DNA from 3 places in the Arthrobacter rhombi genome. Region 2 is predicted to be linked to each of the others. Evidence: predicted binding sites of a transcription regulator. Region 2 holds the regulator's gene; each other region holds the start of a gene.
The links. The regulator HrcA, encoded in region 2, represses chaperone genes, less so after heat shock. The targets are predictions, from matches to a motif close to TTNGCACTCGNNNNNNNCGAGTGCNAA.
Positions count from the first base shown of each region.

Region 1: groES (co-chaperone GroES) is a predicted target of HrcA. The motif match lies at 3,495-3,521, and genes of this name have one in related genera.
Region 3: groL (chaperonin GroEL) is a predicted target of HrcA. The motif match lies at 5,087-5,113, and genes of this name have one in related genera.

Region 1 covers NZ_BAAAIV010000004.1:111,191-120,894, reverse strand. Annotated here, with positions in the region: gene ABD088_RS02945 (glutamate--cysteine ligase) at 1-1,091, opposite strand, end outside; gene ABD088_RS02940 (class I SAM-dependent methyltransferase) at 1,167-2,411, opposite strand; gene ABD088_RS02935 (hypothetical protein) at 2,653-3,009, shown strand; gene ABD088_RS02930 (hypothetical protein) at 3,013-3,462, shown strand; gene groES (co-chaperone GroES) at 3,663-3,959, shown strand; gene groL (chaperonin GroEL) at 4,024-5,631, shown strand; gene ABD088_RS02915 (phytoene desaturase family protein) at 5,765-7,372, shown strand; gene ABD088_RS02910 (acyltransferase family protein) at 7,477-9,591, shown strand; gene guaB (IMP dehydrogenase) at 9,702-9,704, shown strand, end outside.
Region 2 covers NZ_BAAAIV010000006.1:129,295-138,998, reverse strand. Annotated here, with positions in the region: gene ybeY (rRNA maturation RNase YbeY) at 1-135, opposite strand, end outside; gene ABD088_RS06570 (PhoH family protein) at 140-1,267, opposite strand; gene ABD088_RS06565 (GerMN domain-containing protein) at 1,531-2,460, shown strand; gene ABD088_RS06560 (16S rRNA (uracil(1498)-N(3))-methyltransferase) at 2,476-3,291, opposite strand; gene dnaJ (molecular chaperone DnaJ) at 3,291-4,415, opposite strand; gene hrcA (heat-inducible transcriptional repressor HrcA) at 4,476-5,489, opposite strand; gene ABD088_RS06545 (DUF3097 domain-containing protein) at 5,666-6,517, shown strand; gene ABD088_RS06540 (DUF4870 domain-containing protein) at 6,629-7,042, shown strand; gene hemW (radical SAM family heme chaperone HemW) at 7,117-8,346, opposite strand; gene lepA (translation elongation factor 4) at 8,352-9,704, opposite strand, start outside.
Region 3 covers NZ_BAAAIV010000011.1:35,494-45,197, forward strand. Annotated here, with positions in the region: gene ABD088_RS09595 (LLM class flavin-dependent oxidoreductase) at 1-343, opposite strand, end outside; gene ABD088_RS09600 (threonine/serine exporter family protein) at 674-3,004, shown strand; gene ABD088_RS09605 (uracil-DNA glycosylase) at 3,026-3,748, opposite strand; gene ABD088_RS09610 (DUF3263 domain-containing protein) at 3,895-4,191, shown strand; gene ABD088_RS09615 (LytR C-terminal domain-containing protein) at 4,246-4,953, shown strand; gene groL (chaperonin GroEL) at 5,297-6,925, shown strand; gene ABD088_RS09625 (hypothetical protein) at 7,301-8,335, shown strand; gene ABD088_RS09630 (DUF4031 domain-containing protein) at 8,569-9,471, opposite strand; gene ABD088_RS09635 (hypothetical protein) at 9,503-9,704, opposite strand, start outside.

The DNA of each region.
Region 1 (9,704 bases), on a different contig from region 2:
CCGGCGTTCGCCGCGGCGATCTTGCGCTGCCACTGGTAGCCGGCGCCCCCGCGGATGATGCGTTCAACGTCCGCGAGCTCGTCGCTGCACCCGAGCTTGCGGGCTACGGGTTCGAGCCGGTTCAATTCGCGCATCAGGTGGTCGGTCACCAGCATCTCGTCGCCGGCGGCGTTGAGGATGATGATGGCCTCCATGCCGTAGCGTGCGGCACGCCATTTGTTCTCCGTGCGGTGCCACGGCGGCATGACGTCGATGGTGCCTCCGTTGTCCAAGGTGCTGGACATGTCATCGACCAGGCACTGGGTCAGCGCCGCGATTGCCCCAATGTCCTGCAAGGAGGACAACCCGTCGGCGATGCGCATCTCCACGGTGCCAAAGCGGGGGACCGGACGAACGTCCCAGCGGATCTCGGAGATGTCGTCGATGACCCCGGTGTGCACCATGTCCCCGACGTAGCCCTCGAACCCCGACCAGTCGTCAAAATGGTAGGGCAGGCCCGCGGTGGGCAGTTGTTGGAACATCAGGGCCCGGTGGGAGGCGTAGCCGGTGTCTTCGCCGCCCCAGAATGGGCTGGAGGCGGAGATCGCCTGGAAATGCGGCTGGTAGTTCACCAGTCCGTCGACGACGGGCAGTGCCTTCTCCCGACGGTCCAGACCGACGTGGACATGCACCCCGTAGATGACCATCTGCTGGCCCCACCACTGCGTGCGGTCGATGAGGCGGGCATAGCGTTCCTTGTCCGTGACCGGCTGCAGCTTCGGGGTGGCAAACGGGTGGGACCCCGCGGAGTAGAGGTCGATGCCCATCGGATCGGTGACCTGGCGGATGACTCCCAGATTCTCGTGCAGCTGCCCCTTGGCCTGGCCGACGGTCTCGCACACCCCGGTGACGATCTCCACGGTGTTCAGCAGCAGTTCCTGCTTGATGTGCGGGTGTTCGTCGTCGGGGTCCAGTCCGCCGTGGGCTGCGTGGACGCCCTCGAGCACCTGCTGTGCCACCGAGCGCAGGTCGCCCGTGGTGTGGTCAACGAGCGCGACTTCCCACTCGACGCCGAGGGTGGATTGCCGGGAGTCGGCGAAATCGATCTGCATCCGCATTCCTGACGTCGGGGGGAAAAGTACCGGGCCAGTCTATCCGGGTGCGGCGTGGATCCCGGCGCGCTGGGTTCAGGCGGGCTCGACCTCGATGGCCACCCGCCGGTCCCCGACCCGAGTCAGGACCAGCGTGGCCCGCCGTTTGGACTTCTTCCCGGCGCCGGCCAGCAGCACCTTGCGCAGCTCCTCGGGGGCCACATCGAGTCCGCGCTTCTTGATGTCCAACACGCCAATGCCCGCGGATTTGGCCCACATGCGCAACGCCTTCACGTTGTAGGGATGCACCCGCAGCACCCGGTAGGCGCGGGCAAACGGGGTGTCCACCAGCTCGGGGGCGCAAAAGTAGGCGATATGCGGGTCCAGCAGGTGTCCGCCCACCTGCTCCAGTGCCTCGGCCACCAGGCCGGCGCGGATCACCGCACCGTCGGGCTCGTACAGGTATCCCTCGATGTCGCCCACCGGGACGTCGCCGCGGATGGCAGCACCGGGATCGAAGTCGCCGGAGGCGGTGAGTTCGTGCGATCCGCCGCCGGACAACACCAGTGCGGCACGGCGGATCCCGGGACGGGCCAGCGGGCCGAACCAGAGCGCCGCCTCGGTGACGTCCCCGTTCGCGGAAACCCACTGGGCCTCGCAGTTCGCGGGAACGGAATCGTGCGGGATGCCCGGCCCGAGCTTGACCCCCACGGGAAGCCCTCGATCGGCCAGCGACTCGACGTAGGACAGGGGCGGGCTGAAGGCCTCGGGGTCGAACAGGCGCGAGGTCCCCGACGTGGAGGTGGTGCGCCGTGCCGGGTCGAGCCAGACGGCGTCGAATCCCGTCAGGTCGAATCCGGTGGCATCGGCGTTGACGACGCGGGCGTTGGGCCACGGCATGAGGTTCACCGTGGCCGCGGCGGCGGTCGTTTCATCGAGTTCCACGGCCGTGACGTCCAGTTCCAGCGAAGCCATGGCCATGGCGTCTGCGCCCAGACCACACCCGAGGTCGGCAACTTTCGCCAGTCCGGCGTTGACGAATCGGCGGGCGTGCAACGCCGCGACGTTCAGCCGGGTGGCCTGCTCCAGGCCGGCGCGGGTGAACACCATGTGGGAGGCGAAAGGGCCGAGCTTCAGGGCACCCTGGGCGCGGAGACGGGCCTGGTGCACGACGGCGGTGACGAGCTCTGCCTCATGCCCCTCCTTGCGCAGGCGCAGGTTCAGTTCCAGGGCAGCCTGATCCGTCCCCGCAGCATCGGGCGAGAGCGAATTGAGCAGGCCGAAGCCCTCGGGTGAGAGGACTGCTGCAAGATTTTCCGTGGCGGGAGCGGGGGAGGGCATGGAAACTACCCTAGCGCTGGGGTCGGCCAACGTCCCCCGCCGGTTCGGGCCGACGATGTCTGGTGCAGATACCCTGTTCGTACCGGAACGAAGCAGACCATGGACTACAGCGCGACAGGCGCCGGCCCCAACCATCGCCGCCCCGAAGGAGATCCGGGATGACCGGCAGGGCCGCTGGTCAGCTTCCCTGGCCCGACCAGTTGTCCCCGCCGCAGCAATGCGGCCATCCACAGGAGTAGCCATGTCCCTCGGTGCATCGATCTTCAGCATGGTGCTGGGAGGAGGCTGTCTTCTCCTGGGAATTCTGGCCTACACCGGCATCAACCGCACCGGCCAGTTCATGCGTCGGATCACCACGGGTGTCCCGGACCTGGCGTTGTTGTACCTCGGGATCTTCTTCTTTTTCCTTCCCCTCGCAGTGCTGGTGATGGACGAGGTCCCGCCGATCCTGGCGGTGCTGGTGGGTTTCGGGGTCCTGGGCAGCCTGTTAGTCGGTGTCGTTGGCTTCCTGTGGATGCCCCGCTTCATGCGACCGCGTTGGATGAAGGACCGGGACCGGGAAGTCCGGGACCACCGACGCCCGGGCGGGTACCGTTGAGGCATGCATTCCCACCACGAGACCCCCGGCTTCCCGACAGCGACGCCTGCCGTGGCAGGAGCAGCCGAGGAGATGGGGGAGTCCGCCCTGCCCGGAGCTGACGACGGATTCCTGGGACGTTTCCCCGAGGCGGTCGCCGCCGACGCGCTCGCCGACGGGCAGCCGGTCCGGCGCGACGGCCTGGCCTTCCGCGTCATGCTCTATGCGGCGTTGGCAGTGGGCGCGGTGACTGGTTTGTCGCTCATCGCCGCGTGGATCCTCCAAGCGGTCCTGGCCGGCTCCTACATCCGTGCCGGGGGCGACTACTTCAGCGCCGGCATCGAGGCGACCGCGGCCCGGGAGCTGCTCTCCGTGCCGGTCGGCGGATTCGTGGTGGTCCTGCTGCTGTGCCTGGTGGGGATGTGCGTGGGCGCCTGGGGCATCCAGCGCGGCAAGGCCCGGACCGCGGCGTAGCCCCGGCAGGTGACGCCCCGCCGTCGTGCATTTTGGCACTCGCCTTGACCGAGTGCCAACGACCTCATAGAGTCAGTGTTAGCACTCGAACCCATCGGGTGCTAATAGCCTGAGGTACTTGCCAGCTGGCACCGCGACGACGGTTGGTACACCCCAACGGCCCCGTAACCATTGGTAACTCACGCAAAGGAGAGATCCGCATGTCGGTCTCCATTAAGCCTCTCGAGGATCGCATTGTTGTTCAGCCGCTCGAGGCAGAACAGACCACGGCTTCCGGCCTGGTCATCCCGGACACCGCCAAGGAGAAGCCCCAGGAGGGCAAGGTCGTGGCAGTGGGCCCGGGTCGCGTTGACGACAACGGCAACCGCGTTCCCGTCGATGTCGCCGAGGGCGACGTCGTCATCTACTCGAAGTACGGCGGCACCGAGGTCAAGGTCGGCGGCGAGGAGTACCTGGTGCTCTCCGCCCGCGACGTGTTGGCCATCGTCGTCAAGTAGTTCCCCAGTGTGAAGCCCCGGCCGCCCAGGTCGGGGCTTCACTCGGTTACCAAGGAGTAGCAGCATGGCTAAACAGCTTTCATTCAACGACGACGCCCGCAAGGCGCTCGAGGCCGGCATCAACAAGCTGGCCGACACCGTCAAGGTCACCCTCGGCCCGCGCGGCCGCAACGTGGTCCTGGACAAGAAGTGGGGCGCCCCCACGATCACCAACGACGGTGTGACCATCGCCCGCGAGATCGAGCTCGACGACGCCTACGAGAACCTCGGCGCCCAGCTCGCCAAGGAGGTCGCCACCAAGACCAACGACGTCGCCGGCGACGGAACCACCACCGCCACGGTGCTCGCCCAGGCCCTGGTCAAGGAAGGCCTGCGCAACGTCGCGGCCGGTGCAGCCCCGGGTGAGATCAAGCGCGGCATCGAGGCCGCCGTCGAGGCCGTCGCCGCCCGCCTGGCCGAAAACGCCCGCCCGGTCGAGGGCGAGGATGTCGCCAACGTGGCGGCCATCTCCGCCCAGAACGACGAGATCGGCGAGCTGCTGGCCAAGGCCTTCGGCACGGTGGGCGCCGAGGGTGTCATCACCATCGAGGAATCGAACACCACCTCGACCGAGCTGGTCATCACCGAGGGCATGCAGTTCGACAAGGGCTACCTGTCACCGCACTTCGTCACCGACGCAGAGCGCCAGGAAGCAGTCCTGGAGGACGCCCTGATCCTGGTCAACTCCGGCAAGATCTCCTCGGTGCAGGACTTCCTGCCGCTGCTGGAGAAGGTCCTGCAGGCCAACAAGCCGCTGTTCATCATCGCCGAGGACGTCGAGGGCGAAGCCCTCTCGACCCTGGTCGTGAACAAGCTGCGCGGCACGCTGAACGTCGTGGCCATCAAGGCCCCGGGCTTCGGCGACCGCCGTAAGGCCATGATGCAGGACATCGCCATCCTCACCGGCGCCCAGGTCGTTTCCCCCGACCTTGGCCTGAAGCTGGACCAGGTCGGCACCGAGGTCCTCGGCACCGCCCGCCGCATCACGGTCACCAAGGACAACACCACCATCGTGGACGGCAAGGGCGACACCGCCGACGTCAACGACCGCGTGGCGCAGCTCAAGGCCGAGATCACCCGGACCGACTCGGACTGGGACAAGGAGAAGCTCCAGGAACGCCTGGCCAAGCTCTCCGGCGGCGTCGGAGTGATCCGTGTCGGCGCGGCCACCGAGGTCGAGCTCAAGGAACGCAAGCACCGCATCGAGGACGCCGTGTCCGCGACGCGTGCAGCCATCCAGGAAGGCATTGTCGCCGGTGGCGGCACCGCCCTGGTCGACGCGCTCTCCGTGCTCGACACCGACCCGAAGGTGACCGCCCTCGAGGGCGACGCCGCAGCTGCCGTGGGCATCGTGCGCCGTGCGTTGGTCCAGCCGCTGCGCTGGATCGCGCAGAACGCCGGCTTCGACGGCTACGTCGTGGCCAACCACGTGTCCGAGTCCCCCGTGAACTCCGGCTTCAACGCCAAGTCCGGTGAGTACGAGGACCTGCTGGCTGCCGGCGTCATCGACCCGGTCAAGGTCACGCGCTCGGCACTGCGCAACGCCGCTTCCATCGCCGCCCTGGTTCTCACCACCGAGACCCTGGTCGCCGATAAGCAGGAAGACGACGAGCACGACGGGCACAACCACTAGGCCCCAGCACGACGCCGGACCCTCCCGACGCACTCCGGTGCGGCGGGAGGGTTCCTGCGTTTAAAGGGTGTCCGGAGGCGCCAGCCGGTAGCATGGCGTGCGTCACGGTTTCCCGCCCCTGGAAGGCTTTTCGATGAGCAGGCCCGCATCCCGCTTCGACGTCGTCATCATCGGAGGCGGACACAACGGGCTCACCGCAGCGGCCTACCTGGCCCGTGCCGGAAAATCGGTCCTGGTGCTGGAAAAACTGGACCAGGTCGGCGGCGCCGCGGTGTCGGCCCGCCCCTTTCCCGGCATTGACGCCCACCTCTCGCGCTATGCGTACCTGGTGAGCCTGCTGCCCCAGCAGATCGTTGATGACCTGGGGCTGGAGGTCTCCTTCGTCGGACGCCGCTACTCCTCCTATACGCCCGACCCGGCCAACCCCTCCACCGGCCTGCTCATCGACGAAGGCGCACCGGATGCCACGGCGGCGTCCTTCGCGTCCATCGGCGCGCCGGACGGGGAGGCGGAGGCCTTCTCGACGTTCTACGCGGACTGCCAGCGCCTGACCCAGGCACTGTGGCCGACAGTGACCAGCCCCCTGCTGACCCGTTCCCAGGCCCGCGCCCGGGCCGCGGAGGCGGGCGCCGCGGACGCGTGGGACCGGTGGGTGGAGCAGCCCGTGGGCGAGGCCATCACCGGGGCACTGCACAGTGATGTGGCACGCGGCGTCGTGCTCACCGACGGCCTCATCGGCACGTTCTCCCAGGCCCACGACGTCGATCTGCAGCAGAACATCTGCTTCCTCTACCACCTCATGGGCGGCGGAACGGGGGAGTGGCGGGTTCCCCGCGGCGGCATGGGGGCCGTCTCGGCGGAACTGGAGCGTGCCGCCCGCTCCGCAGGAGCCGTCATCGCCACCGGCGCCGAGGTCCTGTCCATCGATTCCGACCGGGTGGTGACCTACCGCCACCAGGGTTCAGCGCACACGGTCACGGCCGGCACCGTGCTGGCCAACGTCGCCCCGGACGTGCTGGACCACCTCAGGGGAGGCCACGCCCCAGCTGCACCGGAACGGCCGAACCACCACCGGGAGGGAGCCCAGGTCAAGGTGAATCTCCTGCTCACCCGCCTGCCGCGGCTGCTGGATCAAACAGTCAGCCCGGAAGCCGCCTTGGGAGGCACCTTCCACATCAACGAGACCTTCACCCAACTGCAGCACGCCTACGACCAGGCGGCCGCCGGGCAGGTGCCGTCCCCCTTGCCGTGTGAGATCTACTGCCATTCGCTGGCCGACCCCAGCATCCTCTCGCCCGCCCTGCAGGAAGCCGGAGCCCACACCCTCACCGTGTTCGGCCTCCACGTTCCCGATCGCCTCGTCACCGAGGAGAACAACGATGCCCTCCGCGACCAGCTCCAGGCGGCGGTCTTCGCCTCGCTGGACTCGGTGCTCGCCGAACCCCTCGAGGACCTGCTGATGCTCGATTCCGCGGGCCATCCCTGCGTGGAAACCAAAACCACCCTGGACATCCAGCGGGCCCTGGGCATGCCGCGCGGCAACATCTTCCATGGTGGCCTCGACTGGCCGTTCGTCGAAGACGATGCCCCGTTGGAGACGCCCGCCGACCGCTGGGGAGTCGCCACGGACCACCCGCACATCCTGCTCTGCGGATCCGGCGCCCGGCGCGGGGGAGCGGTCAGCGGCCTCGGCGGACACAACGCCGCCAAGGCAGTACTGGAGCTCCTCGCAGACATCTAATGGTCACGTTCCGGTAACGACGGGCTGCTAGCATGGCTGGCCGGTGCGGCGCAGGCCGCCCGCCGGGGGGACGACCAGACCAGCCACACGGAAGGCAGATCGCCATGGCCGAGCCGCGGCACGCATCGACGCAGCCCGGGCCCGACACGAGACGCCCAACCCCGGTGAAGCCGGGATACCGTCCCGAGGTCCAGGGGCTGCGCGCCCTCGCCGTCCTCATGGTCGTCACCTACCACGTATGGCTCGGGAGGGTCTCCGGCGGCGTCGACGTCTTCCTGCTCATCTCCGCCTTCCTGCTGACCTCATCCTTCGCCCAGAAGGTGTCCTCCGGCCGGCGCGTCGGCCTGCTCGGCTACTGGCTGCGCCGCTTCACCTCGCTGTTGCCGGCGGCCGTCGTCGTGCTCCTGGCGGTGCTGGCGGCCACCGCCTCGCTGCTGCCGCGCACCCGCTGGGACGGGATCTTCGAGCAGACCTGGTCCACCCTGTTCTACGTCCAGAACTGGACGCTGGCCCGCGAATCGGTGGACTACTATGCGCAGGACCATGCCGCGGCCAGCCCCCTGCAACATTTCTGGTCCCTGTCGATCCAGGGCCAGGTCTTCATCCTCTGGCCGCTGATCATCACCGGGTGCGCGGTGCTCTGGAAACTGCTGCGCCGGGCACGCCCCGCCCTCGGCTTCGGGACCGTTTTGGCCGTGGCGTTCGGCCTGGTGTTCGCCGGATCGTTGGCCTACTCGATCCACCTCACGGCCACCAGCCAGGCGTGGGCCTACTTCGACACCGGGGCCCGGCTCTGGGAATTCGCCCTGGGATCGCTGCTGGCCGTGCTCATCCCGCGGGCCGGACGACTCCCGCTGGCGGTAAGGGTCGTGATGGGCTGGGCCGGACTGGCCGCCATGCTCTCCTGCGGGATCCTGCTCCAGGTCCAACAGCAATTCCCCGGTTACATCGCGCTGTGGCCGACCCTGGCCGCAGCGGCGATCATCATCGCCGGCCGGACCGGCCACCGGCTGGGCGTGGACCGCCTGCTGGCCGCGAAACCGCTGACCCGGCTGGGCGACATCTCCTACGCCCTCTACCTCTGGCATTGGCCCGTGCTGGTGTTCTTCTTCTCGACGCGGGAACTGGAGGAACCAGGCTTCCTGGGCGGGCTCGGCATCATCGCCCTGTCCCTGGCCCTGGCCTGGGCGACCACCCGCATGATCGAGACGCCCTTCCACGCGTGGTCCTGGCCGACGGCCCACCGGCACCGGCTCGGGCTGGTGGTGGGCCTGCTCGTCGGTGTCGTGGCCATGCCGCTCACCGGCTGGCAGGCCCGGGTGGCCGCCTACGAGACCAGTGCGGCCTCCCAACCGGCCCAGGACAACCCCGGGGCAGCAGCGCTGGAGCCCGGATTCACGTTCACCGGCGACCCGGAGGCCGCGGTGCTGCCGCTGGCCAGCCAACTCCCGACCCAATGGTCCAACTACGGAGGCGAGTGCACCCACGGCTACGAGCTGGCCGACCCGGCCATGGAGTACTGCCAGATGGGCGGGAACCCGGCGACCGCGAAGAAGACCATCATCGTCGCGGGCGACTCCCACGCCCAGCACTGGACCGCGGCCCTGGACGCCGTGGCGGAGCGGAACAACTGGGCCTGGGTGCTCGTCACGCGTCCCGCCTGCCGCTTCGGCGCCGAGAGCCCCGAGCGCGACGCCGACTGCAACGCCTTCAACGCCGCGGCCACCCGCTACGTCCTGGGGCACGACGCCGTTGCCGTCCTCACGCTGGGAACGCAGACTTCGTTCCATCCGGGCGCAGAGGGTGGAACACCTGCCGACGCCGAGAAGATCGTTCCGGGCTACGCCGAGGGCATCCGTCCGATCCTCGCCCAGGGCAAGCGGGTCATCGCCATGCGCGACACCCCGCGCTTCACCCACAACGTCCCGGAATGCGTGGACCTGAACGGTGCCGATTCACCGAAGTGCCAGGCACCGGTCGACGACCTGGTGGTCGCCCACTCGCCGCTGTCCGACCTGCGCACGGAAAACCTGGACGGAAGCCTTCCCGGGAAGCTGGGCTACCTGGACATGACCGAGGTGCTCTGCCCGGAGGGCATCTGCCGCCCGGTGGTGGGCAACGTGCTGGTCTACCTGGACGAATCCCATCTGACCAAGACCTATGCGCGCACCACGGCCGACATTTTCGAACGGAAATTCCGCGACGCCCTCGGCGATTGAAGCAGCTGCCGGCGTTGCGTTGCACACACTGCCGGACACGGGGCATACCGGCGGGGCCTTGGAGGTTCTAGGATGTAATGAATCCCCCGCTGGCTCGCGAAAGGTTCCCCATG
Region 2 (9,704 bases):
TGCCTCGTCCACCAGGATGATCGAGGCTTCGGCCTGGGGATGGACATACAGGGCGTCCAGGATGTGCCGCCCGAGCCGCGAGAGCTCCTCGAGGTCGGCGTCCACGCCCGATTCGTTGTTGACTTCGATGCTCATGGACTCAGGACTCCGGATCCGTGGTGGGCTGCATGCCTGGTTGCGAGGCACGCTGGCGACGGGCTTCCATCCGCTCACGTGCAGCGACGTTGTTGGTCTTGGCTGCGCGTCGACGCGCCGCCTCGGGATTCGTTTCCGCCGCAGCAGACCAGCGCTCATAAGCGGTGACGATGTCGCCGACGAGCCGGTGGCGGACGACGTCGGTGGCGTCGAGCTGGCAGAAGGCGATGTCGTCGACGGAGTCGAGGATTTCCGAAACGACCTTCAAACCCGAGCGCGAACCGCCGGGGAGGTCCACCTGGGTCACGTCACCGGTGACGACGATCCGGGAGCCGAATCCCAGGCGGGTGAGGAACATCTTCATTTGTTCCGGCGTCGTGTTCTGTGCCTCGTCCAGGATGATGAACGCGTCGTTCAGTGTCCGCCCCCGCATGTAGGCCAGCGGGGCGACTTCGATGGTCCCGGCGGCAATGAGGCGCGGGATGGATTCGGGGTCGATCATGTCATGCAGGGCGTCGTAGAGCGGGCGCAGATAGGGGTCGATCTTGTCCGTGAGCGTGCCGGGCAGGAATCCCAACTTCTCCCCCGCCTCGACGGCCGGACGGGTGAGGATGATCCGGTTGACCTCCTTGGCCTGCAGCGCCTGGACGGCCTTGGCCATGGCCAGATAGGTCTTGCCGGTGCCGGCGGGGCCGATGCCGAAGATGACGGTGTTGGCGTCGATGGCATCGACGTAGGCTTTCTGGTTCACCGTCTTGGGCCGGATCTTCTTGCCTCGGCCGGAGAGGATGTTCAGCCCAAACGTTGCGGGGCCCGAGGACCGGACGGAACCTTCCGCATCGACCATGCGCACCAGTTGCTCGACGAGCTGGGCCGACACGCGAGTGCCCTTCGTGGCCAACCCGCGGGCCTCCTGGACGACGTGCTCGGCGCGCGAGGCTTGTCCGGGATCGCCGGTGATACGCAGTTCGTTGCCGCGCACATGCAGTTCGGCCAATGGGTAGATGCCTTGCAAGATGCGCAGCACCTCGTCGTTGGCGCCCAATGAGGCGACCATCTGCTCGGTGCTGGAAAACGTGATCACCGTGCCGTCGGTGGCATCCGGAGCGGTGTTGTTGTCCTCGTCGGTCATCCTGGTGGGCTGTCCTCCCGTTACCGTGGTGGTTTCGTGCGTCGGGGCCGATGATGGGTGGCCATCCGGCGCGTTACCATCCTACGGGACGTCCCCAGAGGGCTCCGTTATTCATGCAACTGTATATATCGGTCCTGCAACAGTCCGGCATTTGATGCCCCCGGGGGTGCCCACTGCCTGCCGGCGTGTGCCAAGCTAAATGGTCGGTCAGGTGCAAGCGCGCCCGAAAGCCGACCCCTGACTTCACCCACTCAAGGATTCCCGTGACCGTTCCACCCCTGAGCCAACGCACCAGAATGCGCCTGGCCATGTTGGCTGCGATGGCAACGCTCGGGACCTTGGCGGCCTGTGTTGGAGCGCCGGCGGGGTCCACCAGCAGCATGCCAGAGGCCTCCACCCAGGCCCCTGCAGTCTCCAGCCAGGGCAGGGCGGCACCCATGGAGACGCTCAGCGCCCCCCGGCTGTCACCGGTCTACTGGCTGGGCGAACGCGATTCGACCGTTTACCTGTACCGGCAGTACACCAAGCCCGAGGACCAGGGCGACCCGGTCACGACGGCCATCAAATACCTCACCGAAAAACAGCCCAGCGACCCGGACTACTTCAACCTGTGGAGCAAGGCCTCCCGCATCGGCACCTCCATCAGTTCGGGCAACGTGATCACGGTGGACATCTCGGCCGACGCCTTCTCGCGACGTGTCGACGCAGGGCTGGCTGAACGCGCGATCCAGCAGCTGGTCTACACGGCGACTGCGGCTGCGTCGTCCTCCGGGCTGTTGAGCCCGAATACGCCGGCCAGTGTGGAAATCCTGGTGGACGGGCATGCGGGCTACAACGCGTTTGGCCACGTGACGTTGTCTGGGCCCCTGCAACGCGATGCGTCCTTGCAGGCGCCCATCTGGATCATCGACCCGCAGCAGGATGCCGTGCTCACCGCGGGCAAGATCACGATCCACGGGGTCTCGGCAACTTTTCCGGGCGGTACCCGGTGGTTGCTCAAGAAAGAGGTCGCTGGCAAGGCAACCCGGGTCGACGGCGGTTCGTTGACTGTGGGCGCCGGCCAGCTCGCAGACAATGAATACCAGATGTCCACCGACCTGAAGCCCGGTACCTACACGCTGGCCGTGTGGGGGCAGAAACAGAACGATGCGAAGCGGCTGAGCCAGGACTCCAAGACCTTCACGGTCAAGTAGCGCCCCGCCGCGTCATCAGACGTCGAGGAGTCCGGCCAGATGGCGGGTGAGCACCAGTGCGGCAGGTCCAGCGGTGGAGGCGCGCAGGACATTGCGCCCCAACAGCGCCGTGCGGGCGCCGGCGGCAACCAACCGTTCGATCTCCCCGTCGGAGATGCCCCCTTCCGGGCCCACGATCAACAGGATCGACGGCTTCCGGGACGTCCCCACTCCCCTGGCGGACTGCGGGGATGCCCCATCCATGAAGGTGCGGACAACGTCGGGAAGCGATTGCGTCGCTGCCTCATGCAGGATGATCGCCTGCCGGACGTCGCCCTCCGCCGTGGGCCGCAGCAGTTGTTCGGCTAGTTGGGCAGTCGTGACGACACCCGAGACTTCGGGCAACCGGGTCCTACGGGACTGCTTCACGGCGGAGCGAACGGTGGAAGCCCACTTCTGCCGTCCCTTTTCCGCTTTCGCGGCTGGCCACCGAACCACGGAGCGGTCCGCCTGCCACGGGATGACGGCGTCGATACCCAGCTCAACAGCGGCCTCGACTGCCTGCAGGTCGCGGTCGCCCTTCGACAAAGCCTGGACCAACACAGTTTCCACCGCCGGGGCATCCTCGTGGGACACCCGGTCCACGCGGGCCGACAAACTGGCCTTGTCCGTGGAGAGGACCGTGCAGCTGGCACGGGTGCCCGCGCCGTCGAGCACATCGATCTGCTCGCCGGCGCGGACCCTTTTGACGGTCACCGCATGATGGCCCTCGGCGCCCTCGAGCACGAGGATGCCACCCGGCACGGGGTCCGGAGACAGCCCTTCGTCCATCAGGAACGCCTGGTTGCTCATCAGGCGCGGTGGCCCAGCTTGTCGCGGAGGCGGGAGAAGACGCCGCCCCGTTCGGCCAAGCGGCCCTCGGCCAATTCCTCGTCGCGCAGGCTGGCGAGGCGCTCGAGCAGCTCGCGCTGTTCGGCGTCGATCTTCGTGGGAGTCTCCACGTGGACATGCACGAGCAGGTCGCCACGGGAGCCGCCGCGCAGGCGCGGCACGCCGAGCTGAGGGAGCTTGACCGTGTCGGAGGACTGCGTGCCCGCTTCGATCCTGATCTCCTGCTCGCCGTCGAAGGTATCGAGCTTCAACTCGGTGCCCAATGCGGCAGCAGTCATCGGAATGCGCAGCGTCGCATGCAGGTCGTTGCCCTCGCGCTCGAAAACCGGGTGGCGCTTGACGTTGATCTCCACGTACAGGTCACCGGCGGGGCCGCCGCCGGGACCGGCCTCGCCCTGGTTCGCCAAGTGGATGCGCGTCCCGGTGGCGACACCGGAGGGGATCTTCAGCTGCTTGCTGACCCGTTCACGGACCCGCCCCTGACCCATGCACTCGTTGCAGGGGCTGGGCAATGTGGTGCCGAACCCGCGACAGGCGCTGCAGGTCTCCACCGTCATCATCTGGCCCAGGAAGGAGCGCACCGGGCGCTGGACTTGTCCGTGGCCCTGGCAAATCGTGCAGGTTTCCGGGGATGTGCCCGGTTGGCAGCAACTGCCATTGCACACGGTGCAGGTGACGGCTGTTTCGATATCCAGGGTGTAGACGGTGCCTTGGACCGCATCCTTGAGCTCGATGGATGCCGTCACCAGGGCGTCCCGGCCACGCTGGGTGCGCGATGCCGGTCCCTGGGCCTGTCCGCCGCCGAAGAACTGCTCGAAGATGTCGCCAAAGCCACCGAAACCGGCGCCGCCGCCGCCTCCGCCGCCTGCCGTCCCGTTCTCATTGCCCGTGGCGTCGTAGACCTGCCGCTTTTGCGGGTCGGAGAGCACCTCATAGGCATGGGTGACCGCCTTGAATTGTTCGGCGACATCCTCCCCCGGGTTCACATCCGGGTGGAGTTTGCGGGCCAGTTTCCGGTAGGCCTTCTTGATTTCCTCGGCGGAGGCGTCGCGCGCGACGCCGAGGGTTTCGTAGTGGCTGCTCACAGTGTGTGCTGTGTCCTTTCCGACATTCTGTACATGCTGTTTCCCCGTGCTCCCGGGCCGTTATCCGGCCAGGATGCGGGAAAGGTATCGGGCCACCGCGCGAACGGCGGCCATGCTGGTGGGATAGTCCATCCGCGTGGGACCCAGGACGCCGATCTTGGCGGAGGATCCGGGGCCGTAGCCGCTGGCGACCACCGAGGTCTCGGCCAGCCCTCCGTACGGGTTCTCGTGCCCAATCTGCACCGTGATGCCCCGGGCGTCCTGCTCCATCTCGGAGAAAAGCCGTAACAGGACGACTTGCTCTTCCAGGGCCTCCAAGACCGGGGTGATGGTCAGGGGGAAGTCGCCGGTGAATCGGGCCAGGTTCGCCGTCCCGGCCATAATGATCCGATCGATCACCGAGTTGTCCCCCAGGGACCCCAACGCCGCGGCAAGGATCCTGGCCGGCGCCCGCAGCGTCTGCGGCAGGTGCTCGCAAACGGTGGCGGAGAGCTCCCCGATGTTCTCCAGCCGCTGACCCGACGTGGCAGCCAGGAAGGCGGCCTTGAGACTGGCCAGCGCGTCGTCGGTGGTCTCCGGCGGAACCAGGACGACCCGCTGGTCGACTTTGCCGGTGTTGGTGATCAATACGGTGAGCACTTGCCCTGACCCCAGCCCGACCAGTTCGATATGCCGCACCGTGGCATCGCTGAACTGGGGAACCTGCAGGACCGCAACCTGGTTGGTCAGTTGGGCCAGCAGCCGAACGGTGCGCTCCAGGACCTCGTCGAGATCGTTGGTTCCCTCGAGCATCTGCTGGATGGCACGGCGCTCGGCACCCGAGAGCGGGCGGACCGCGTCGATCTGGTCGACGAAGTAGCGGTAGCCCTGTTCGGTGGGGATGCGGCCGGCGGAGGTGTGCGGGGCGATGATCAGCCCGTCCTCCTCCAGCGCGGCCATGTCATTGCGGATGGTTGCCGCCGACACCCCCAGCTGATGCCGTTCAACCAGCGCCTTGGAACCCACGGGCTCACGGGAGTGGACATAGTCCTCGACAATGGCCCGCAGGACCTCGAGGCGTCGTGGGACAGTCATGCGATCCTCCTGGCTCTGATCGTGGACGGATGTGAGGCACGTGTCGCTTAGCACTCGACACGCCTAAGTGCTAAGTCTAATACGATCCACCCCTTGTTAGCATGGTGGCCGCGCGCTCCGGTGCCTTCGGGCTGCCACAGCGACCGCCCGATCCCAGTGAAAGGCCGTGTCAGGAATTGAATATCCACCAGTGGGGTGCCCAGGATCTGTCGGCACCGAAACCGCGTGAACTGCGCCAGGTGCCCGCTTCCGTGGGAATGCTCCTGGAAGACGTCCAATCAGGTTGGGTCGGGGAGATCGTGCGGATCGAGCGTTCGGGCGGCATGCGTCTGGTCGTGCTGGAGGATCGGCGCGGGAAGACCCGTTCCTTCCCGACGGGCTTCGGGTTCCTGCTCGAAGGCGAACCGGTGGAAGTCACCGGACCCACGACGACGACGGCTCGGCCTTCGGGTGCACGAACTGCCTCCGGTTCGGTCAAGGTCCAGAACCTGAAGGCCCGTACTGCGGTGGCCAGCCGCATCTGGGTCGAGGGCAAACATGATGCAGAGCTTGTCGAAAAGGTATGGGGACACGACCTGAGGGTGGAGGGCATCGTCGTCGAGCCCCTGCACGGAGTCGACGACCTCGCCTCGGCGGTCAAGGAGTTCTCCCCCGGCCCCGGACGGAAACTGGGGATCCTGGTGGATCACCTGGTCCATGGCACCAAGGAGGAGCGGATTGCCAACGAGGCGATGCGTGTTCCGGGCGCCGCCTCCAACGTGCTCATCGTCGGCCACCCCTACGTGGATGTCTGGCAATCGATCCGGCCTCAGGTCTTGGGCATCGCGGCGTGGCCGGTGGTTCCGCGCGGAACCGATTGGAAGACGGGCATCCTGCGCGGTCTGGGATGGCCTCACGCCACGCAGGCGGACGTCGCCATGGGGTGGAAGCGGCTGCTCAGACAGGTCAACAGCTACGCAGACCTGGAAGCCAGCCTGCTGGGTCGCGTCGAGGAAGTCATCGATTTCCTGACCACGGGCCGACACTGAGCCGTCCGGCGACCTGACGCCGCGCCGCAGCTTTGCCGTTCGGCGATCCAAACCGCTACCGGCCTATAAACTATTGCTGTACACCACATCGGACGGGAGGAACGTCGGACCATGAACGGCATAGATCGCAACCCGCAGGACGGCCCGGCTGACGGTGGACGGTTTGAGGGCTCTTCGGCCGCACCACTGCCTCTGACCCCGTCGGAGGACCGGCAATGGGCAACGATCGCCCATTTCGGGGGAATCCTTGGATGCATCCCTTCCGGCATCATCTATCTGGTCTATCGCGACCGGGGTCCGTTTACGGCCCAGGAGTCCAAGGAAGCACTGAACTTCACCCTGCCCCTGACGGTTCTGGCACTGCTGTCGAACCTGCTCATGCTCATCCCGGTGATCGGCGGCATCTTCGCGATCATCGCCGTGGCCATCTGGGTCTACATCACGGTCAGTGGCGTGGTGGCTGGCATCGAGGTCAACCGGGGTCGGCCCTACAGGTATCCATTCAACCTGCGCCTGATCGCCTGATCCACCACTGACATCAAGCAAAAGGATCCCCGGGCCAATGTGTCCCGGGGATCCTTTTGTTGGCGCGGCGCCGCTCAGAAATCGAGCAGCCGCCTCACGATCGTATCGGCGAGCAAGCGGCCGCGCAGGGTCGGGATCACGGTTCCACGAACCGCTTCCGGTCCCTCGACCAGGCCGTCGGCAATGAGTCCTGCCACCGCCTGTCGCCCGGATGCCGGCAACTCGCTGGTGGGTAGCCCGTCGACGATCCGGGTCAGCAGCATGGTCCGCTCCAGCAACCGTGCCTGCTCATCCGGTGTCTCCCGGCCGGCGGCCGGGGAAACGCCCGCATCCACTCGCTGCTGGTACGCAGCAGGGTGCTTGACGTTCCACCAGCGCAGCCCCCCAACATGCGAATGCGCCCCCGGTCCGGCTCCCCACCAGTCGGCGCCCTTCCAATAGGCCATGTTGTGGCGGCACCGGGTGGCTTCGCTGCGGCTCCAATTGCTGACCTCGTACCACTGGAAGCCTGCGGCCGTGAGCAATTCGTCGGCCAGTAGGTATTTGTCTGCGTGGTCGTCGTCATCGATATCGGGCACTTCGCCCCGGCGGATCTGCGCGGCCAGGCGGGTGCCGTCCTCGATGATGAGTGCATAGGCCGAGATATGGTCCGGTTCATAGGAGAGTGCGGTCTCCAGGGAGGTGCGCCAGTCAGCCAGAGACTCCCCCGGTGTTCCATAAATCAGGTCGACGCTGACATCAAGGCCTGCCTCGCGGGCCCACTGGACGGCTTGACCCACCCGTTCGGGGCGGTGGGTCCGGTCGAGGGTCTTCAAGACGTGGGGAACCGCCGACTGCATGCCAAAGGAGACACGGGTGAAGCCCGCCTGGGCCAGTGTCGCCAACGATTCGGGGGTGACGGAATCCGGGTTGGCCTCAGTCGTGACCTCAGCGCCCTCCCGCAAGCCCCAGGTGGTGCGGATCGTCGACAACACGGCGACCAGGTCGGCGGCTGGAAGCAACGTTGGCGTGCCGCCGCCGAAGAACACCGTTGAGACTTCTCGTGGGGGAAGTCCGCTCGTTCGCAGGACACCTGCACCGAATTCCAACTCCGCCGACGCGGCTGCGGCATACGTGTCCTGGCTGGAACCGGAGCCGAGTTCGTGCGCGGTGTAGGTGTTGAAATCGCAGTAACCGCACCGCACCGCGCAGAAGGGGATGTGGACGTAGATGCAGAAGTCGCGCTCCGTTGCACCGTCAAGGGTGCTGGCAGGAAGCAGTCCATCGGCCGGAGCCGGGTCCCCGAGGGGTAATACAGAGGGCATGGACGCTACTTCTTGGCCTTGTCCTTGGACCCGTCGGACGACAGCGCCGCGATGAATGCCTCCTGGGGGACTTCGACACGTCCAACCATCTTCATGCGCTTCTTGCCCTCCTTCTGCTTCTCGAGCAGCTTGCGCTTACGTGAGATGTCACCGCCGTAGCACTTGGCGAGGACGTCCTTGCGGATGGCCCGGATGGACTCGCGCGCGATGATGCGCGATCCGATGGCCGCTTGGATGGGGACCTCGAACTGCTGGCGTGGGATGAGTTCGCGCAGCTTGCTGGTCATCAGCACCCCATAGGCGTAGGCCTTGTCTTTGTGCGTGATCGCACTGAAGGCGTCGACCTGCTCGCCCTGGAGGAGGATATCGACCTTGACCAGGTCTGCCACCTGTTCGCCATCCGCCTTCCAGTCGAGGGAGGCATAGCCGCGGGTCTTGGACTTCAGGATGTCGAAGAAATCGAACACGATTTCTGCCAGGGGAAGCCAGTACCGCAGTTCCACCCGGTCCTCGGAGAGGTAGTCCATGCCACGCATCTGCCCACGCCGGGTCTGGCAGAGCTCCATGACCGCACCCACGAATTCGTTCGGGGTGAGAATGGTCGCGGCAACCATCGGCTCACGGACCTCCATGATCTTGCCGGCCGGAAACTCGCTCGGGTTGGTCACAGTGACCATGGACTTGTCTTCGGTCATCACCTCGTAGACGACGTTGGGTGCCGTGGAGATCAAATCGAGGTTGAACTCGCTCTCGAGTCGCTCGCGGGTGATCTCCAGGTGCAGCAGGCCCAGGAAGCCGACGCGGAAGCCGAATCCCAGGGCGACAGAGGTCTCGGGCTCGAAGGTCAGTGCCGCGTCATTGAGCAGCAGCTTGTCCAAGGCGTCACGCAGAACCGGGTAGTCAGAGCCGTCAATCGGGTAGAGACCCGAGAACACCATGGGCTTGGGGTCCTCGTATCCACCCAGGGATTCCTGGGCAGGTTTGTTGAAGGTGGTGACGGTATCGCCGACCTTGGATAGGCGGACATCCTTGACGCCGGTGATCAGATAGCCGACTTCACCAACCCCAAGTCCCTTGCTGGGCGTCGGCTCCGGCGAGGACACACCGATCTCGAGCAGTTCATGGGTCGAACGAGTGGACATCATCTGGATCTTCTCGCGGGGCGAGAGGTGGCCGTCGACGACACGCACATAGGTGACGACGCCACGGTAGGTGTCGTAGACGGAGTCGAAGATCATGGCGCGCGCTGGTGCATCGACGTTGCCGACCGGCGGCGGAAGATCCCTCACGATCTTGTCCAAAAGGGCCTCAACGCCAACGCCGGTCTTGCCTGAGACCTGCAGGACATCCTCGGGCTT
Region 3 (9,704 bases), on a different contig from region 2:
CACGGCCCAGGATCGTTTCGGCGCGTCCGTTGGACAAGGCATCCAGTGTCGCGAAGCGCTCGAAGACGCGGACGGGGTCATCGGAGCTGAGTACCGTGACGGCCGATCCCAGCCGGATCCTCTCGGTCCGTGCGGCGATCGCGGCCAGCACCACCTCGGGGGCGGTGACTGCATAGTCGTCGCGGTGGTGCTCGCCGACGCCGAAGAAGTCCAGGCCCGACTGTTCGGCGGTCACCGCCTCCTCGACGACGTTCCGGATGACCTGTGCGTGGGGGAGTAGGGTGCCGGCGTCGTCTTCGGTGACGTCGCCGAACGTCTCGACGCCGATCTCAAGTTGTGTCATGGGTCCTCCAGAAGTGGTTTATATGCATTCGCATACAATAACCTCGGTGGTGCGTCGGGTATTCCCGCTGCCTGCCACCGCCTGCGATTGGCTGGTCCGGGCGCGGCCACCACGGCCTGTCGCCGACGCAGTGGGGTGCCTTCCTGGGGTGTCCAACGGGCGTCGCCATTGACGCTGCGGAGTCGCAGGCGGCACGGGATCAACCGAACGCCTGGTCGGCGTCCGCAGCCGCTGTTTGACGTTGGACACACCCGCGCCGAAGGCCCTCTCGCGGGGGCCGCCGCGGTTGTAGAGTTGGCTGCGGAACACCCCGTCAGAACAGGAGACTTCGTGCCCGACCGCGAGACGCCGGAGCCCTCTGTCGAGACTGGGCGCCCGGAGGACCCGAACCCGCAAGCCGGGTCGATGCCGCGGATCCAGACGTCCGAGATCAAGCAACCCGTCGGCTTCCTCAGCCGCCTCGGGTTGAGCGGTTCCCGCGCGTCCGAGGACGACGAGGCCGACGTCGCCGCGGATGCAGACGCGGGCCAGGGGTTCCACGAGGACTGGGTCAAGACCGAGCCCACCGGTGCCCTGGCCTACATCCCCGAACCGGCCCCGGCCGACGAGCAGGCGCGCCCGCGCACCGACCACGTGCTGCCCAGCGGCAGCGTGGATCTGCCGGGCTCACCCGATGACCGTTCCAAGACCGAGCCCGACTGGGATGGGGTGACGCCGCGGACCGCCGAAGTGCCCGTCGTGGAGCCGCCACGGGAAGCCCCCCCGGCCGCTGGTGCCCCGTCATCCGCCACGCCTTCGGGGTCGGAGGCTTCAGCCCCGGCCCGCACGGAAACGCCGGAGCCCCGTCGTGCCGTCGACACCGGATCCACCGGGACACCGACCACTTCGGCGCCCGGTACCCCCACCGGCAAAGGACGTAAGACCCGCCCCGGTTGGCCAGGCCGCCCGGTCAAGCCGTCGAACCGCTCCACCGCGCCCGGAACCGGCAGTACCGCGGCCGCGCCCCCCGGCGGTACCCGCAAGCCCACTGCCTGGAAGATCCCGGCAGCCCGGCGCCCCCAGCCTGCCCCCTCCACGCCTCCGACGACCAGTACGGTGCCCATCGACCCCGCGGTCGCCCGTGTCGGCAGCCTCGTGCCGCCGGAGGCCCGCACCGGGCCGCAGACCGCCGCCCAGCAGATCGTCCCGCCCCGCGCCGCCAAGGCACCGGCGCGCCCGGTGAACCCGCTGCCCGGCGTGGCGCGGGCAGCGAGCAAGGCCAACCCCGCGGCCCGTCGCATGTTCTCCAAGATCATGCACACCGAATCGCCACCGACGCAGGCGTTCTCGATCGTGGACCGCCTGGTGGGCAGCCCGTATGCCAACCCGACGATCCAGCAGGCTCCGGAATTCGATGCGAACGCCCGCCAGACCCTGGAGTTCGCCTTGGACATGGCTGAGGCGATGTTCCGCTTCGGGGCCGGTGCCCTGCAGGCCGAGACCAGTGTCATTGCCGTGACCGCCTCGCTGGGGCTGCGCAACGTCGACGTGGAGATCACCAACCAGTCCATCCACCTCAACTACGCGCCACAAGACCAGAACCCGGTCGCGCTGCTGCGCGTCGTGCGTTCCTGGACCGGGAACTACCGTGGCCTGGCCAACCTGCACCGGCTCGTGGCGGACATCGTCGCCGGCGAGCTCACGCGCACGCAGGCCGCCGATCGGTTGCACCAGATCCTGCGTCAGCCCAAGCCGTTTCCGCGCTGGATGGCCACTGCAGGCGGCGGTGGGTTCACCGCGGCCTTCGTGGTCTTCATCGGCGGCAGCTGGCTCGGGGCCCTGCTGGGCTTCGTCTCGTTCTGCCTGATCACCCAGATCATGGATACCGTCGGCCGTTGGAGGGTCCCCGAGTTCTTCACCATCGGACTCGGCTCGGCCGTGACGACGGCGATTGCCATGCTCTTGTGGGCGGTCGATGCCCCGATTTCCCCGGCGGTGGTCGTGGCCGGCGGCATCATGCTGCTGCTGCCCTCATCGCGGTTCGTCTCGGCGGTCCAGGATGCGATCAACGGCTTCCCGGTCACCGCCGCGGGGAGGTTCTTCTCCTCGATGCTGATCTACGGGGCGATCATCGCGGGCATCACCGCGGCGCTGGTCGCCGGGACCATGCTGGGCATGAAACGCCTGGATGTGGCGAACGTGGCCCAGATCGACTACCCGAAGCCCTTCCTGGTGTTCCTGGTCTTCGTCGCCGTCGCCTGTGTTGCGGTGTTCGAACAGACGGCGCATTCGCTGGTTCTGCCCACCGCTGGCGTCGCCATGACCGGCTACCTGGCCTATCTGCTGGCCGCGCAGTTCGGCGTGGGGGAGCGGCTCACCCCGGCGGTGGCCGCCGTGGTGGTCGGTGGACTGGGGCGCTGGGTTGCGCTGCGCATGGGCGCCCCGCAGCTGGTGGTCGCCGTCCCCGCGGTGACGTTCCTGTTGCCGGGTCTGATGATCTTCCGCGCCATGTACGGGATCACCATCGATGCCGGTGACATGTCGGTGGGCCTGATCCAGATGTTCAACGCGTTCACCATCATCCTGGCGGTGGCCGGAGGTGTCGTGCTCGGTGATACCGTCGCCCGGCCCTTCACCAAGGGCTGGAACACCCACGAGCGTCGGCGCATCCGCCGCCGTTGACCGTGCGGCGTGGACGGGGCGCTACAGCCCGGGCAACGTCTGCTCGGCCTCCGGTTGGGTGCCCGGGAGCCGCCAGTCCACTGGGGCCGCCCCCTGCTCCGCCAGCAGGTCGTTGGCGCGGGTGAAGGGGCGCGAGCCGAAGAAGCCCCGCCGTGCCGACAGGGGAGAGGGGTGCGCGCTGGTGATCACCGGCGTCGTTCCCAGCAGGGGTTCGAACCGCTGGGCGTGCCGTCCCCAGAGGATCGACACCAGCGGTGCGTCCCGTGCGGCCAGTGCCGTCAGCGCGGCCGTCGTGATCTCCTGCCAGCCCAGTTTCTGGTGTGAATTGGTGTCCCCGGCGGCGACCGTGAGGATCGGGTTGAGCAGCAGCACGCCCTGGTCCGCCCAGGGGGTGAGATCGCCGGTGGCGGGGAACGGGTGGCCGGTGTCGGCGACATATTCGGTGAAGATGTTGGCCAGGCTGCGCGGCAGCGGGCGCACGGCGGCGTCCACGGCGAAGGCCAACCCGATCGAGTGCCCCGGTGTCGGATACGGGTCCTGGCCCAGGATGAGGACTTTGACCTCGGACATCGGCCGGTGGAAGGCGCGCAGCACCTGCCCGGGGGTGGGCAGGACCAGTTCGCCGGCCGCACGGCGCCGTGACACCTCGGCCTCGACCTCGTGCAGCCGGGGCAGCACCGGTTCCAGGGCCCGGGCCCAATCCGGTGCCATCGGCCAGGGGGTCTGCGGCGCATCGGTGTCCATGGCCCCATTCTGCCCGGCGGGACGCGCCGCACACCAAATGACATCGATGTCATTCACCCCTATCATGGAGGGTGGGGAAGACCCCGCGCACCGGTGGTTACCGGACGGCGGGACGCAGGAGCAGAGACGGCCCAAGGAGGCACATCATGGCGGTTCAGGCCGGCGAACTGGAGTTCGACGTCGACGAGACCAGTGCCCTGGATGAACGCGACCAGCGGATCCTGGCCCTCGAGCGCCAATGGTGGAAATATGCCGGGGCCAAGGAACAAGCCATCCGGGAGCTCTTCGACCTGTCGGCGGCGAACTACTACCAGCTGCTCAACGCGCTGATCGACACGGACGCCGCACTGGCATATGACCCGATGTTGGTCAAAAGATTGCGTAGACTTCGATCGACGAGACACCGCGCCCGCAGCGCCCGCCGGCTGGCCGGGGACGCCTAGGGCGCAAGGCCCCGCCACCACCTGCCTGACGCACCGAAGGAACCAAGGACAGCGATGACGAAGCACCCGAACGACGAGTTCGACAGGGTCCCGGAATTCACCAACCGCAAGGGTGTCCACCGCCAGGCCATGGCCGCCGGCGTGACCGCGCGCCGCTCCCCGTTGGGCTGGATCATCGCCTTCGGTGCCCTCGCCCTGGTCGTGGGTCTTTTCAGCTTCTTCGTGCTGCCACAGTTGACTGGCCATCCGGTCGCCACCACCGCAGCCGCATCCTCCAGCGCCACCACCTCCCCGGCTGCCACGGACGACGCCGGCGCCTCCTCCGCGACGCAGAGTGCCTCGGTCAGCGCCTCCGAGGATGCCGGCGCCTCCGAATCCGCAGCTGCCTCCTCCTCCTCGAAGGCCGCAGCCGCAGCCGCGGCGAAGGAATCCAAGGCCGCCGCGTCGTCCAGTGCCGCAGCTGCCGCCTCGTCCAGCAAGGCCAACGCCGCACCTGACCTGTCCACGAAGGTGGGCGTCTTCAACGGCTCGCGGCGCTCCGGGCTGGCGGCCTCGGCCAGGAACACGCTCTCCGGTGCCGGGTTCACCAACACCAGCTCGGCAAACTGGACCAAGAAGGTCAACACGTCGATCGTCTACTACGCGTCCGATGCGGACAAGGCGACCGCGCAGAAGGCCGCCAGTGCCCTGGGCATCAACGCGCTCTACCAGACGTCGCAGATCCCCGGGAAGATCGCCGTCGTCCTCGGCTCCAACTTCTAGGAACCACCCGCCCCTCCCGCAGGGCCACCCGGAAACCGGGTGGACGGCTCAGCTCTGCCAAGTATCTGCCATGCATTTAGCGAAATCGGCGCCTACGGCTTGCACTCTCGGGTGGGGAGTGCCAATAATTGACTTAGCACTCGGGTGTGGGGACTGCTAAACACGGTGCGGATCGAATCCGCTCCCGTGCAGCGCAGCCACATATGCCGGGTGAACCCCGGATCAGTTGCAGCGAGGGTAGTGGGCACGGCGTTCAGACAACGCAGGGCCCCGCCCGTCCGTCGCGGGCGTTTCAGCTGGTTCATGAACTCGCATGACCGTCCCGAAAGGACCACTAGCCACCATGGCCAAGATGATTGCATTTGACGAGGAAGCACGCCGCGGCCTCGAACGGGGTCTGAACACCCTGGCCGACGCCGTCAAGGTGACCCTCGGCCCGCGCGGGCGCAACGTTGTCCTCGAGAAGAAGTGGGGCGCGCCCACCATCACGAACGACGGCGTCTCCATCGCCAAGGAAATCGAGCTGGACGACCCGTACGAGAAGATCGGCGCCGAGCTGGTCAAGGAGGTCGCCAAGAAGACCGACGACATCGCGGGCGACGGCACCACCACCGCCACCGTGCTGGCACAGGCCCTGGTCAAGGAAGGCTTGCGCAACGTTGCCGCCGGCGCCGACCCGCTGTCGCTCAAGCGCGGCATCGAGAAGGCCGTCGAGGCCGTGACCGCCGAGCTCTTCGACTCCGCAGTGGAGATCGAGACCAAGGAGCAGATCGCCGCCACCGCGTCGATCTCCGCCGGTGACTCCCAGATCGGCGAGCTCATCGCCGAGGCCCTGGACAAGGTCGGCAAGGAAGGCGTCATCACCGTCGAGGAGTCCAACACCTTCGGGCTGGACCTCGAGCTGACCGAGGGCATGCGCTTCGACAAGGGCTACCTCTCGGCCTACTTCGTCTCCGACGCCGAGCGCCAGGAAACGGTCCTCGAGGACCCGTACATCCTGATCGTCAACTCCAAGATCTCCTCCGTCAAGGACATGGTCGCCATCCTCGAGAAGGTCATGCAGTCCGGCAAGCCGCTGCTGATCATCGCCGAGGACATCGAGGGCGAGGCCCTGGCCACCTTGGTCGTCAACAAGCTCAAGGGCACCTTCAAGTCAGTGGCCGTCAAGGCCCCGGGCTTCGGTGACCGCCGCAAGGCCATGCTGGCCGACATCGCCATCCTCACCGGTGGCCAGGTCATCTCCGAGGAGGTCGGACTCTCCCTCGAGACCGCCACCCTGGACCAGCTGGGCCAGGCCCGCAAGGTCGTCGTCACCAAGGACGAGACCACCATCGTCGAAGGTGCAGGCGACGCCGAGGAGATCTCCGGTCGCGTTAACCAGATCCGCGCCGAAATCGAGAACTCCGATTCGGACTACGACCGCGAGAAGCTGCAGGAACGCCTGGCCAAGCTGGCCGGCGGCGTTGCAGTCATCAAGGCCGGTGCTGCTACCGAGGTCGAGCTCAAGGAACGCAAGCACCGCATCGAAGACGCAGTGCGCAACGCCAAGGCAGCAGTGGAAGAGGGCATCGTCGCCGGCGGCGGCGTGGCCCTGATCCAGGCCGGTGCGAAGGCCTTCGAGAAGCTGACCCTGGAAGGCGATGAGGCCACTGGCGCCAACATCGTCAAGGTCGCCATCGAGGCCCCGCTGAAGCAGATCGCCTTCAACGCCGGCCAGGAGCCGGGCGTCGTCGCCGACAAGGTGAAGGGCCTGCCCTCGGGCCACGGCTTCAACGCCGCCACCGGCGTCTATGAGGACCTGCTCAAGGCCGGCGTGAACGACCCGGTGAAGGTCACCCGCTCTGCCCTGCAGAACGCTGCCTCCATCGCGGGCCTGTTCCTCACCACCGAGGCCGTTGTCGCCGACAAGCCGGAAAAGGCCGCTCCGGCCATGCCCGGTGGCGATGACATGGGCGGCATGGGCGGCTTCTAGCCACCCGGGCGCTCCAGTCTATCCAGTAGTACGACGTCGGCGCGGTCACCTCATGGAGGTGGCCGCGCCGACGGCGTTAACCTGACGTCGGCGGAAACTTCTATTTTTCTAACGAAAGTGATTGACGCGTGTTCGTCATGGGATCACTGATTGACCGATGCGGCAAGCGCGAGTTGAACACGAGCGGTAATGGAGCGGCACGCTCTCTGGCAGACGGCGTGGTGGTCCCCTTCAGCCATCCAGAGCGGTGACGCTCGAGAGGACCATGGGCAATTGGGATAGCCCGCTGTGAGTTCTACCGGCGAGGTGAAATGCGTCGGAACCGCATGGGATCGCTGGGACAGAAGTTCCTCGCTCCTCATATAGTCTGTCGAAATGAAGCAGTCATTGGAACCGCTCACAACTGATGTGCGGGCGAAGAATCTTGTGTATGTATCGACGGCAAAGCTAGAACAACTGGCACTTGATCCGGCTAAGCGTGGCTTCAACGTTGCGGCACCGCTGGGCGGGGGTGGATTCGGCCTTCCTTCCAGACAGCTCGGTGTCCGTGACCTCCTGGAATCCGCAGGAAAATTGTTAGAACAAAACGGGATTATGACCTACGAAATCCCGCCGACGATCGGCCAGTGGCTTCTCGTTCGAGTGAGTGCAAAGTGTGGCAGCGCCTGGCCCTGGGCCGGTGAGCACGGTGATCTCGTTGAGACGGCATGGTGGTTGGGTCAATCGGAGAAGCTCCGGATTCTTGCCTATGGCCATAGAGCCCATCTAGTCGGTACAGGCAAAATTCCTCCTTCCATTGATTCCGAAAGTGTAGCCACCTGGTGGCCCTCTATCGATGGCGGCTACCGAAAGCTGCTCAAGGCTGTTGCGAAAGTCGTGGTCAGTGACAGCCTTGAGGTCGAGTTGGAGCCGCCGCAAGACGCCAAAGCAACCTTCCGTGGCTTGGAAAACTACTACTTCAACGACGGCGTTCAACGACGCGACCACCTTGTGCGACAAGGCATATTCGAGATGCTCTTACGCGTGGACGGCGTTGAAGAGGGCAACGACGATGAAGCCCATATTGTTTTCGGTAGTCCGTTGTGGGTTGCTCGGGAAACAAGAGCAGTTCCGGGAACTTATCTTGTCCAGGATTACCCGGAGGAATCCGGCGTGGTGGCTGTGGCGTCGTGGGACGGGTTGGCATGGTCGGACTTAAGAGTGAAGGACGGGCGCAACACGATTCTCGGCTATCGAGAATCCAACGTTGCCTTGCCGCCGATACCGACTGAGCCACCTGACGTGGGCGACATCATCAGTCTGGATATTCGGCCTATTCCTCCTTCAGCCGTGACGAAAGCCGAGGCCGTCGCTGTACCGCCGCAAAACGGGCTTCTTACGTGGTTCCAACGTAAGTGGAAGGGGGAATAACACCTTTGAGTGAGGTGGAAAGGGTGTGGGAACGCAGTTCTCACGAAGAGGTTTCGAGCAATCGGCTTCCCTACCTCGACGACCGGACTTCGTCCTTTGGTTAGTAGCAACGGTCGGGGCCGCCGCCCACTACTTACAGGATCCGGAGGCATTCAAAGAGCCTTACATCCAGATTTTGGTTCCTCTGACCGCTGCTGGAGACGACGAGAAGTAGTGCAAGACTATCCGAGCGGTCAGGGGGCTGGATACCCCAGATCGGCCAGTTCCGCAGTGAGGTTCTCCCGAGCGGCGACTTCCCACAAGTCCCTGCCGGTGGCCGTGGCATACAACGGTTCGGTGGCCAGCAGGGTGCGGAGCACCTGGGCCCGGCCGACCGCGAAGTCCGCCGCGGGGACGTGCGAGTACTCGCGCCGCACCGCGGTGGCATAGCGGGCGTAGGCGGGCCGGGAACGGGCGAGGACTTCCAGGTCCGCATCGCACAACAGGCGTCCGGCGGCGTCGTCCGCCTCCGGCCAATGACTGGCGGTCAACCGCACCAGCCGGGCGACTTCGGCCACCTCGTCCGCCGGTACCCCCGCGCGCGGGAGCAGGCGCTCGGCCAGCTGGGCGGATTCCTCCTCGTCCTGACCGGCGGCTCCTGCATAGACGGCGTCGTGGAACCAGGCCGCGAGCCAGGGCGCCCGCGGATGGGGTCCGACCGGCTCGCCGCGGCTACGGAGCAGGTCCAGGGCGCGCAGCACCGCCAACAGATGAGCGCGGTCGTGGTACTGCCGGTGTTCCTCGGACCACCGGGTGATCAGCTGCGCGGCGATGCCGGAATGACCGGGAAGGAGCCGGTCCCACGCGTCGGTGAGGACGCCATCAAGGCGTTCGGGACGCTGTCGGGCCGGAATGCGCACGCCGGAGCGGATGAGGCGTCGTGCGAGTTCGGTGGCAGATACCGGTAGTGCGCCGCGAGCGACCAGGTCGTCGAACCGCTGGCGCGGGACGTCATAGTGGTCGCGGTCAAAGGCCCGGTGGGTGAGTTCGGCGGCCGCGGCGAAGGCATGGAGCTCCTCGACGGAGACGTCGGAGACCAGATGCGAGAACGCTGTGCCGTGGGCGGGCCAGAGCGGGGGATCGATGAGGATGGCCATGGGCCCAGATTACTCGCGGCGGTGGGGCGGGTCAGGCAGTGTCGCCCAAGGGGTAGCGCGGCGCCAGTCCCGGCCCTCGAGGATCGCCGGTGCACAGGCGCCGGTTTCCGGCTTTTCGCGCCCGTGCGAGCAGGTTCGCGGTGGTCTCGTAGTCGGAGGTGTCCACGCTGGCCAGGATCGGGGTGTCTGGGTGACCGGTGGACCGACGAGGTGGAAGTGTTCGGGGGAGAACC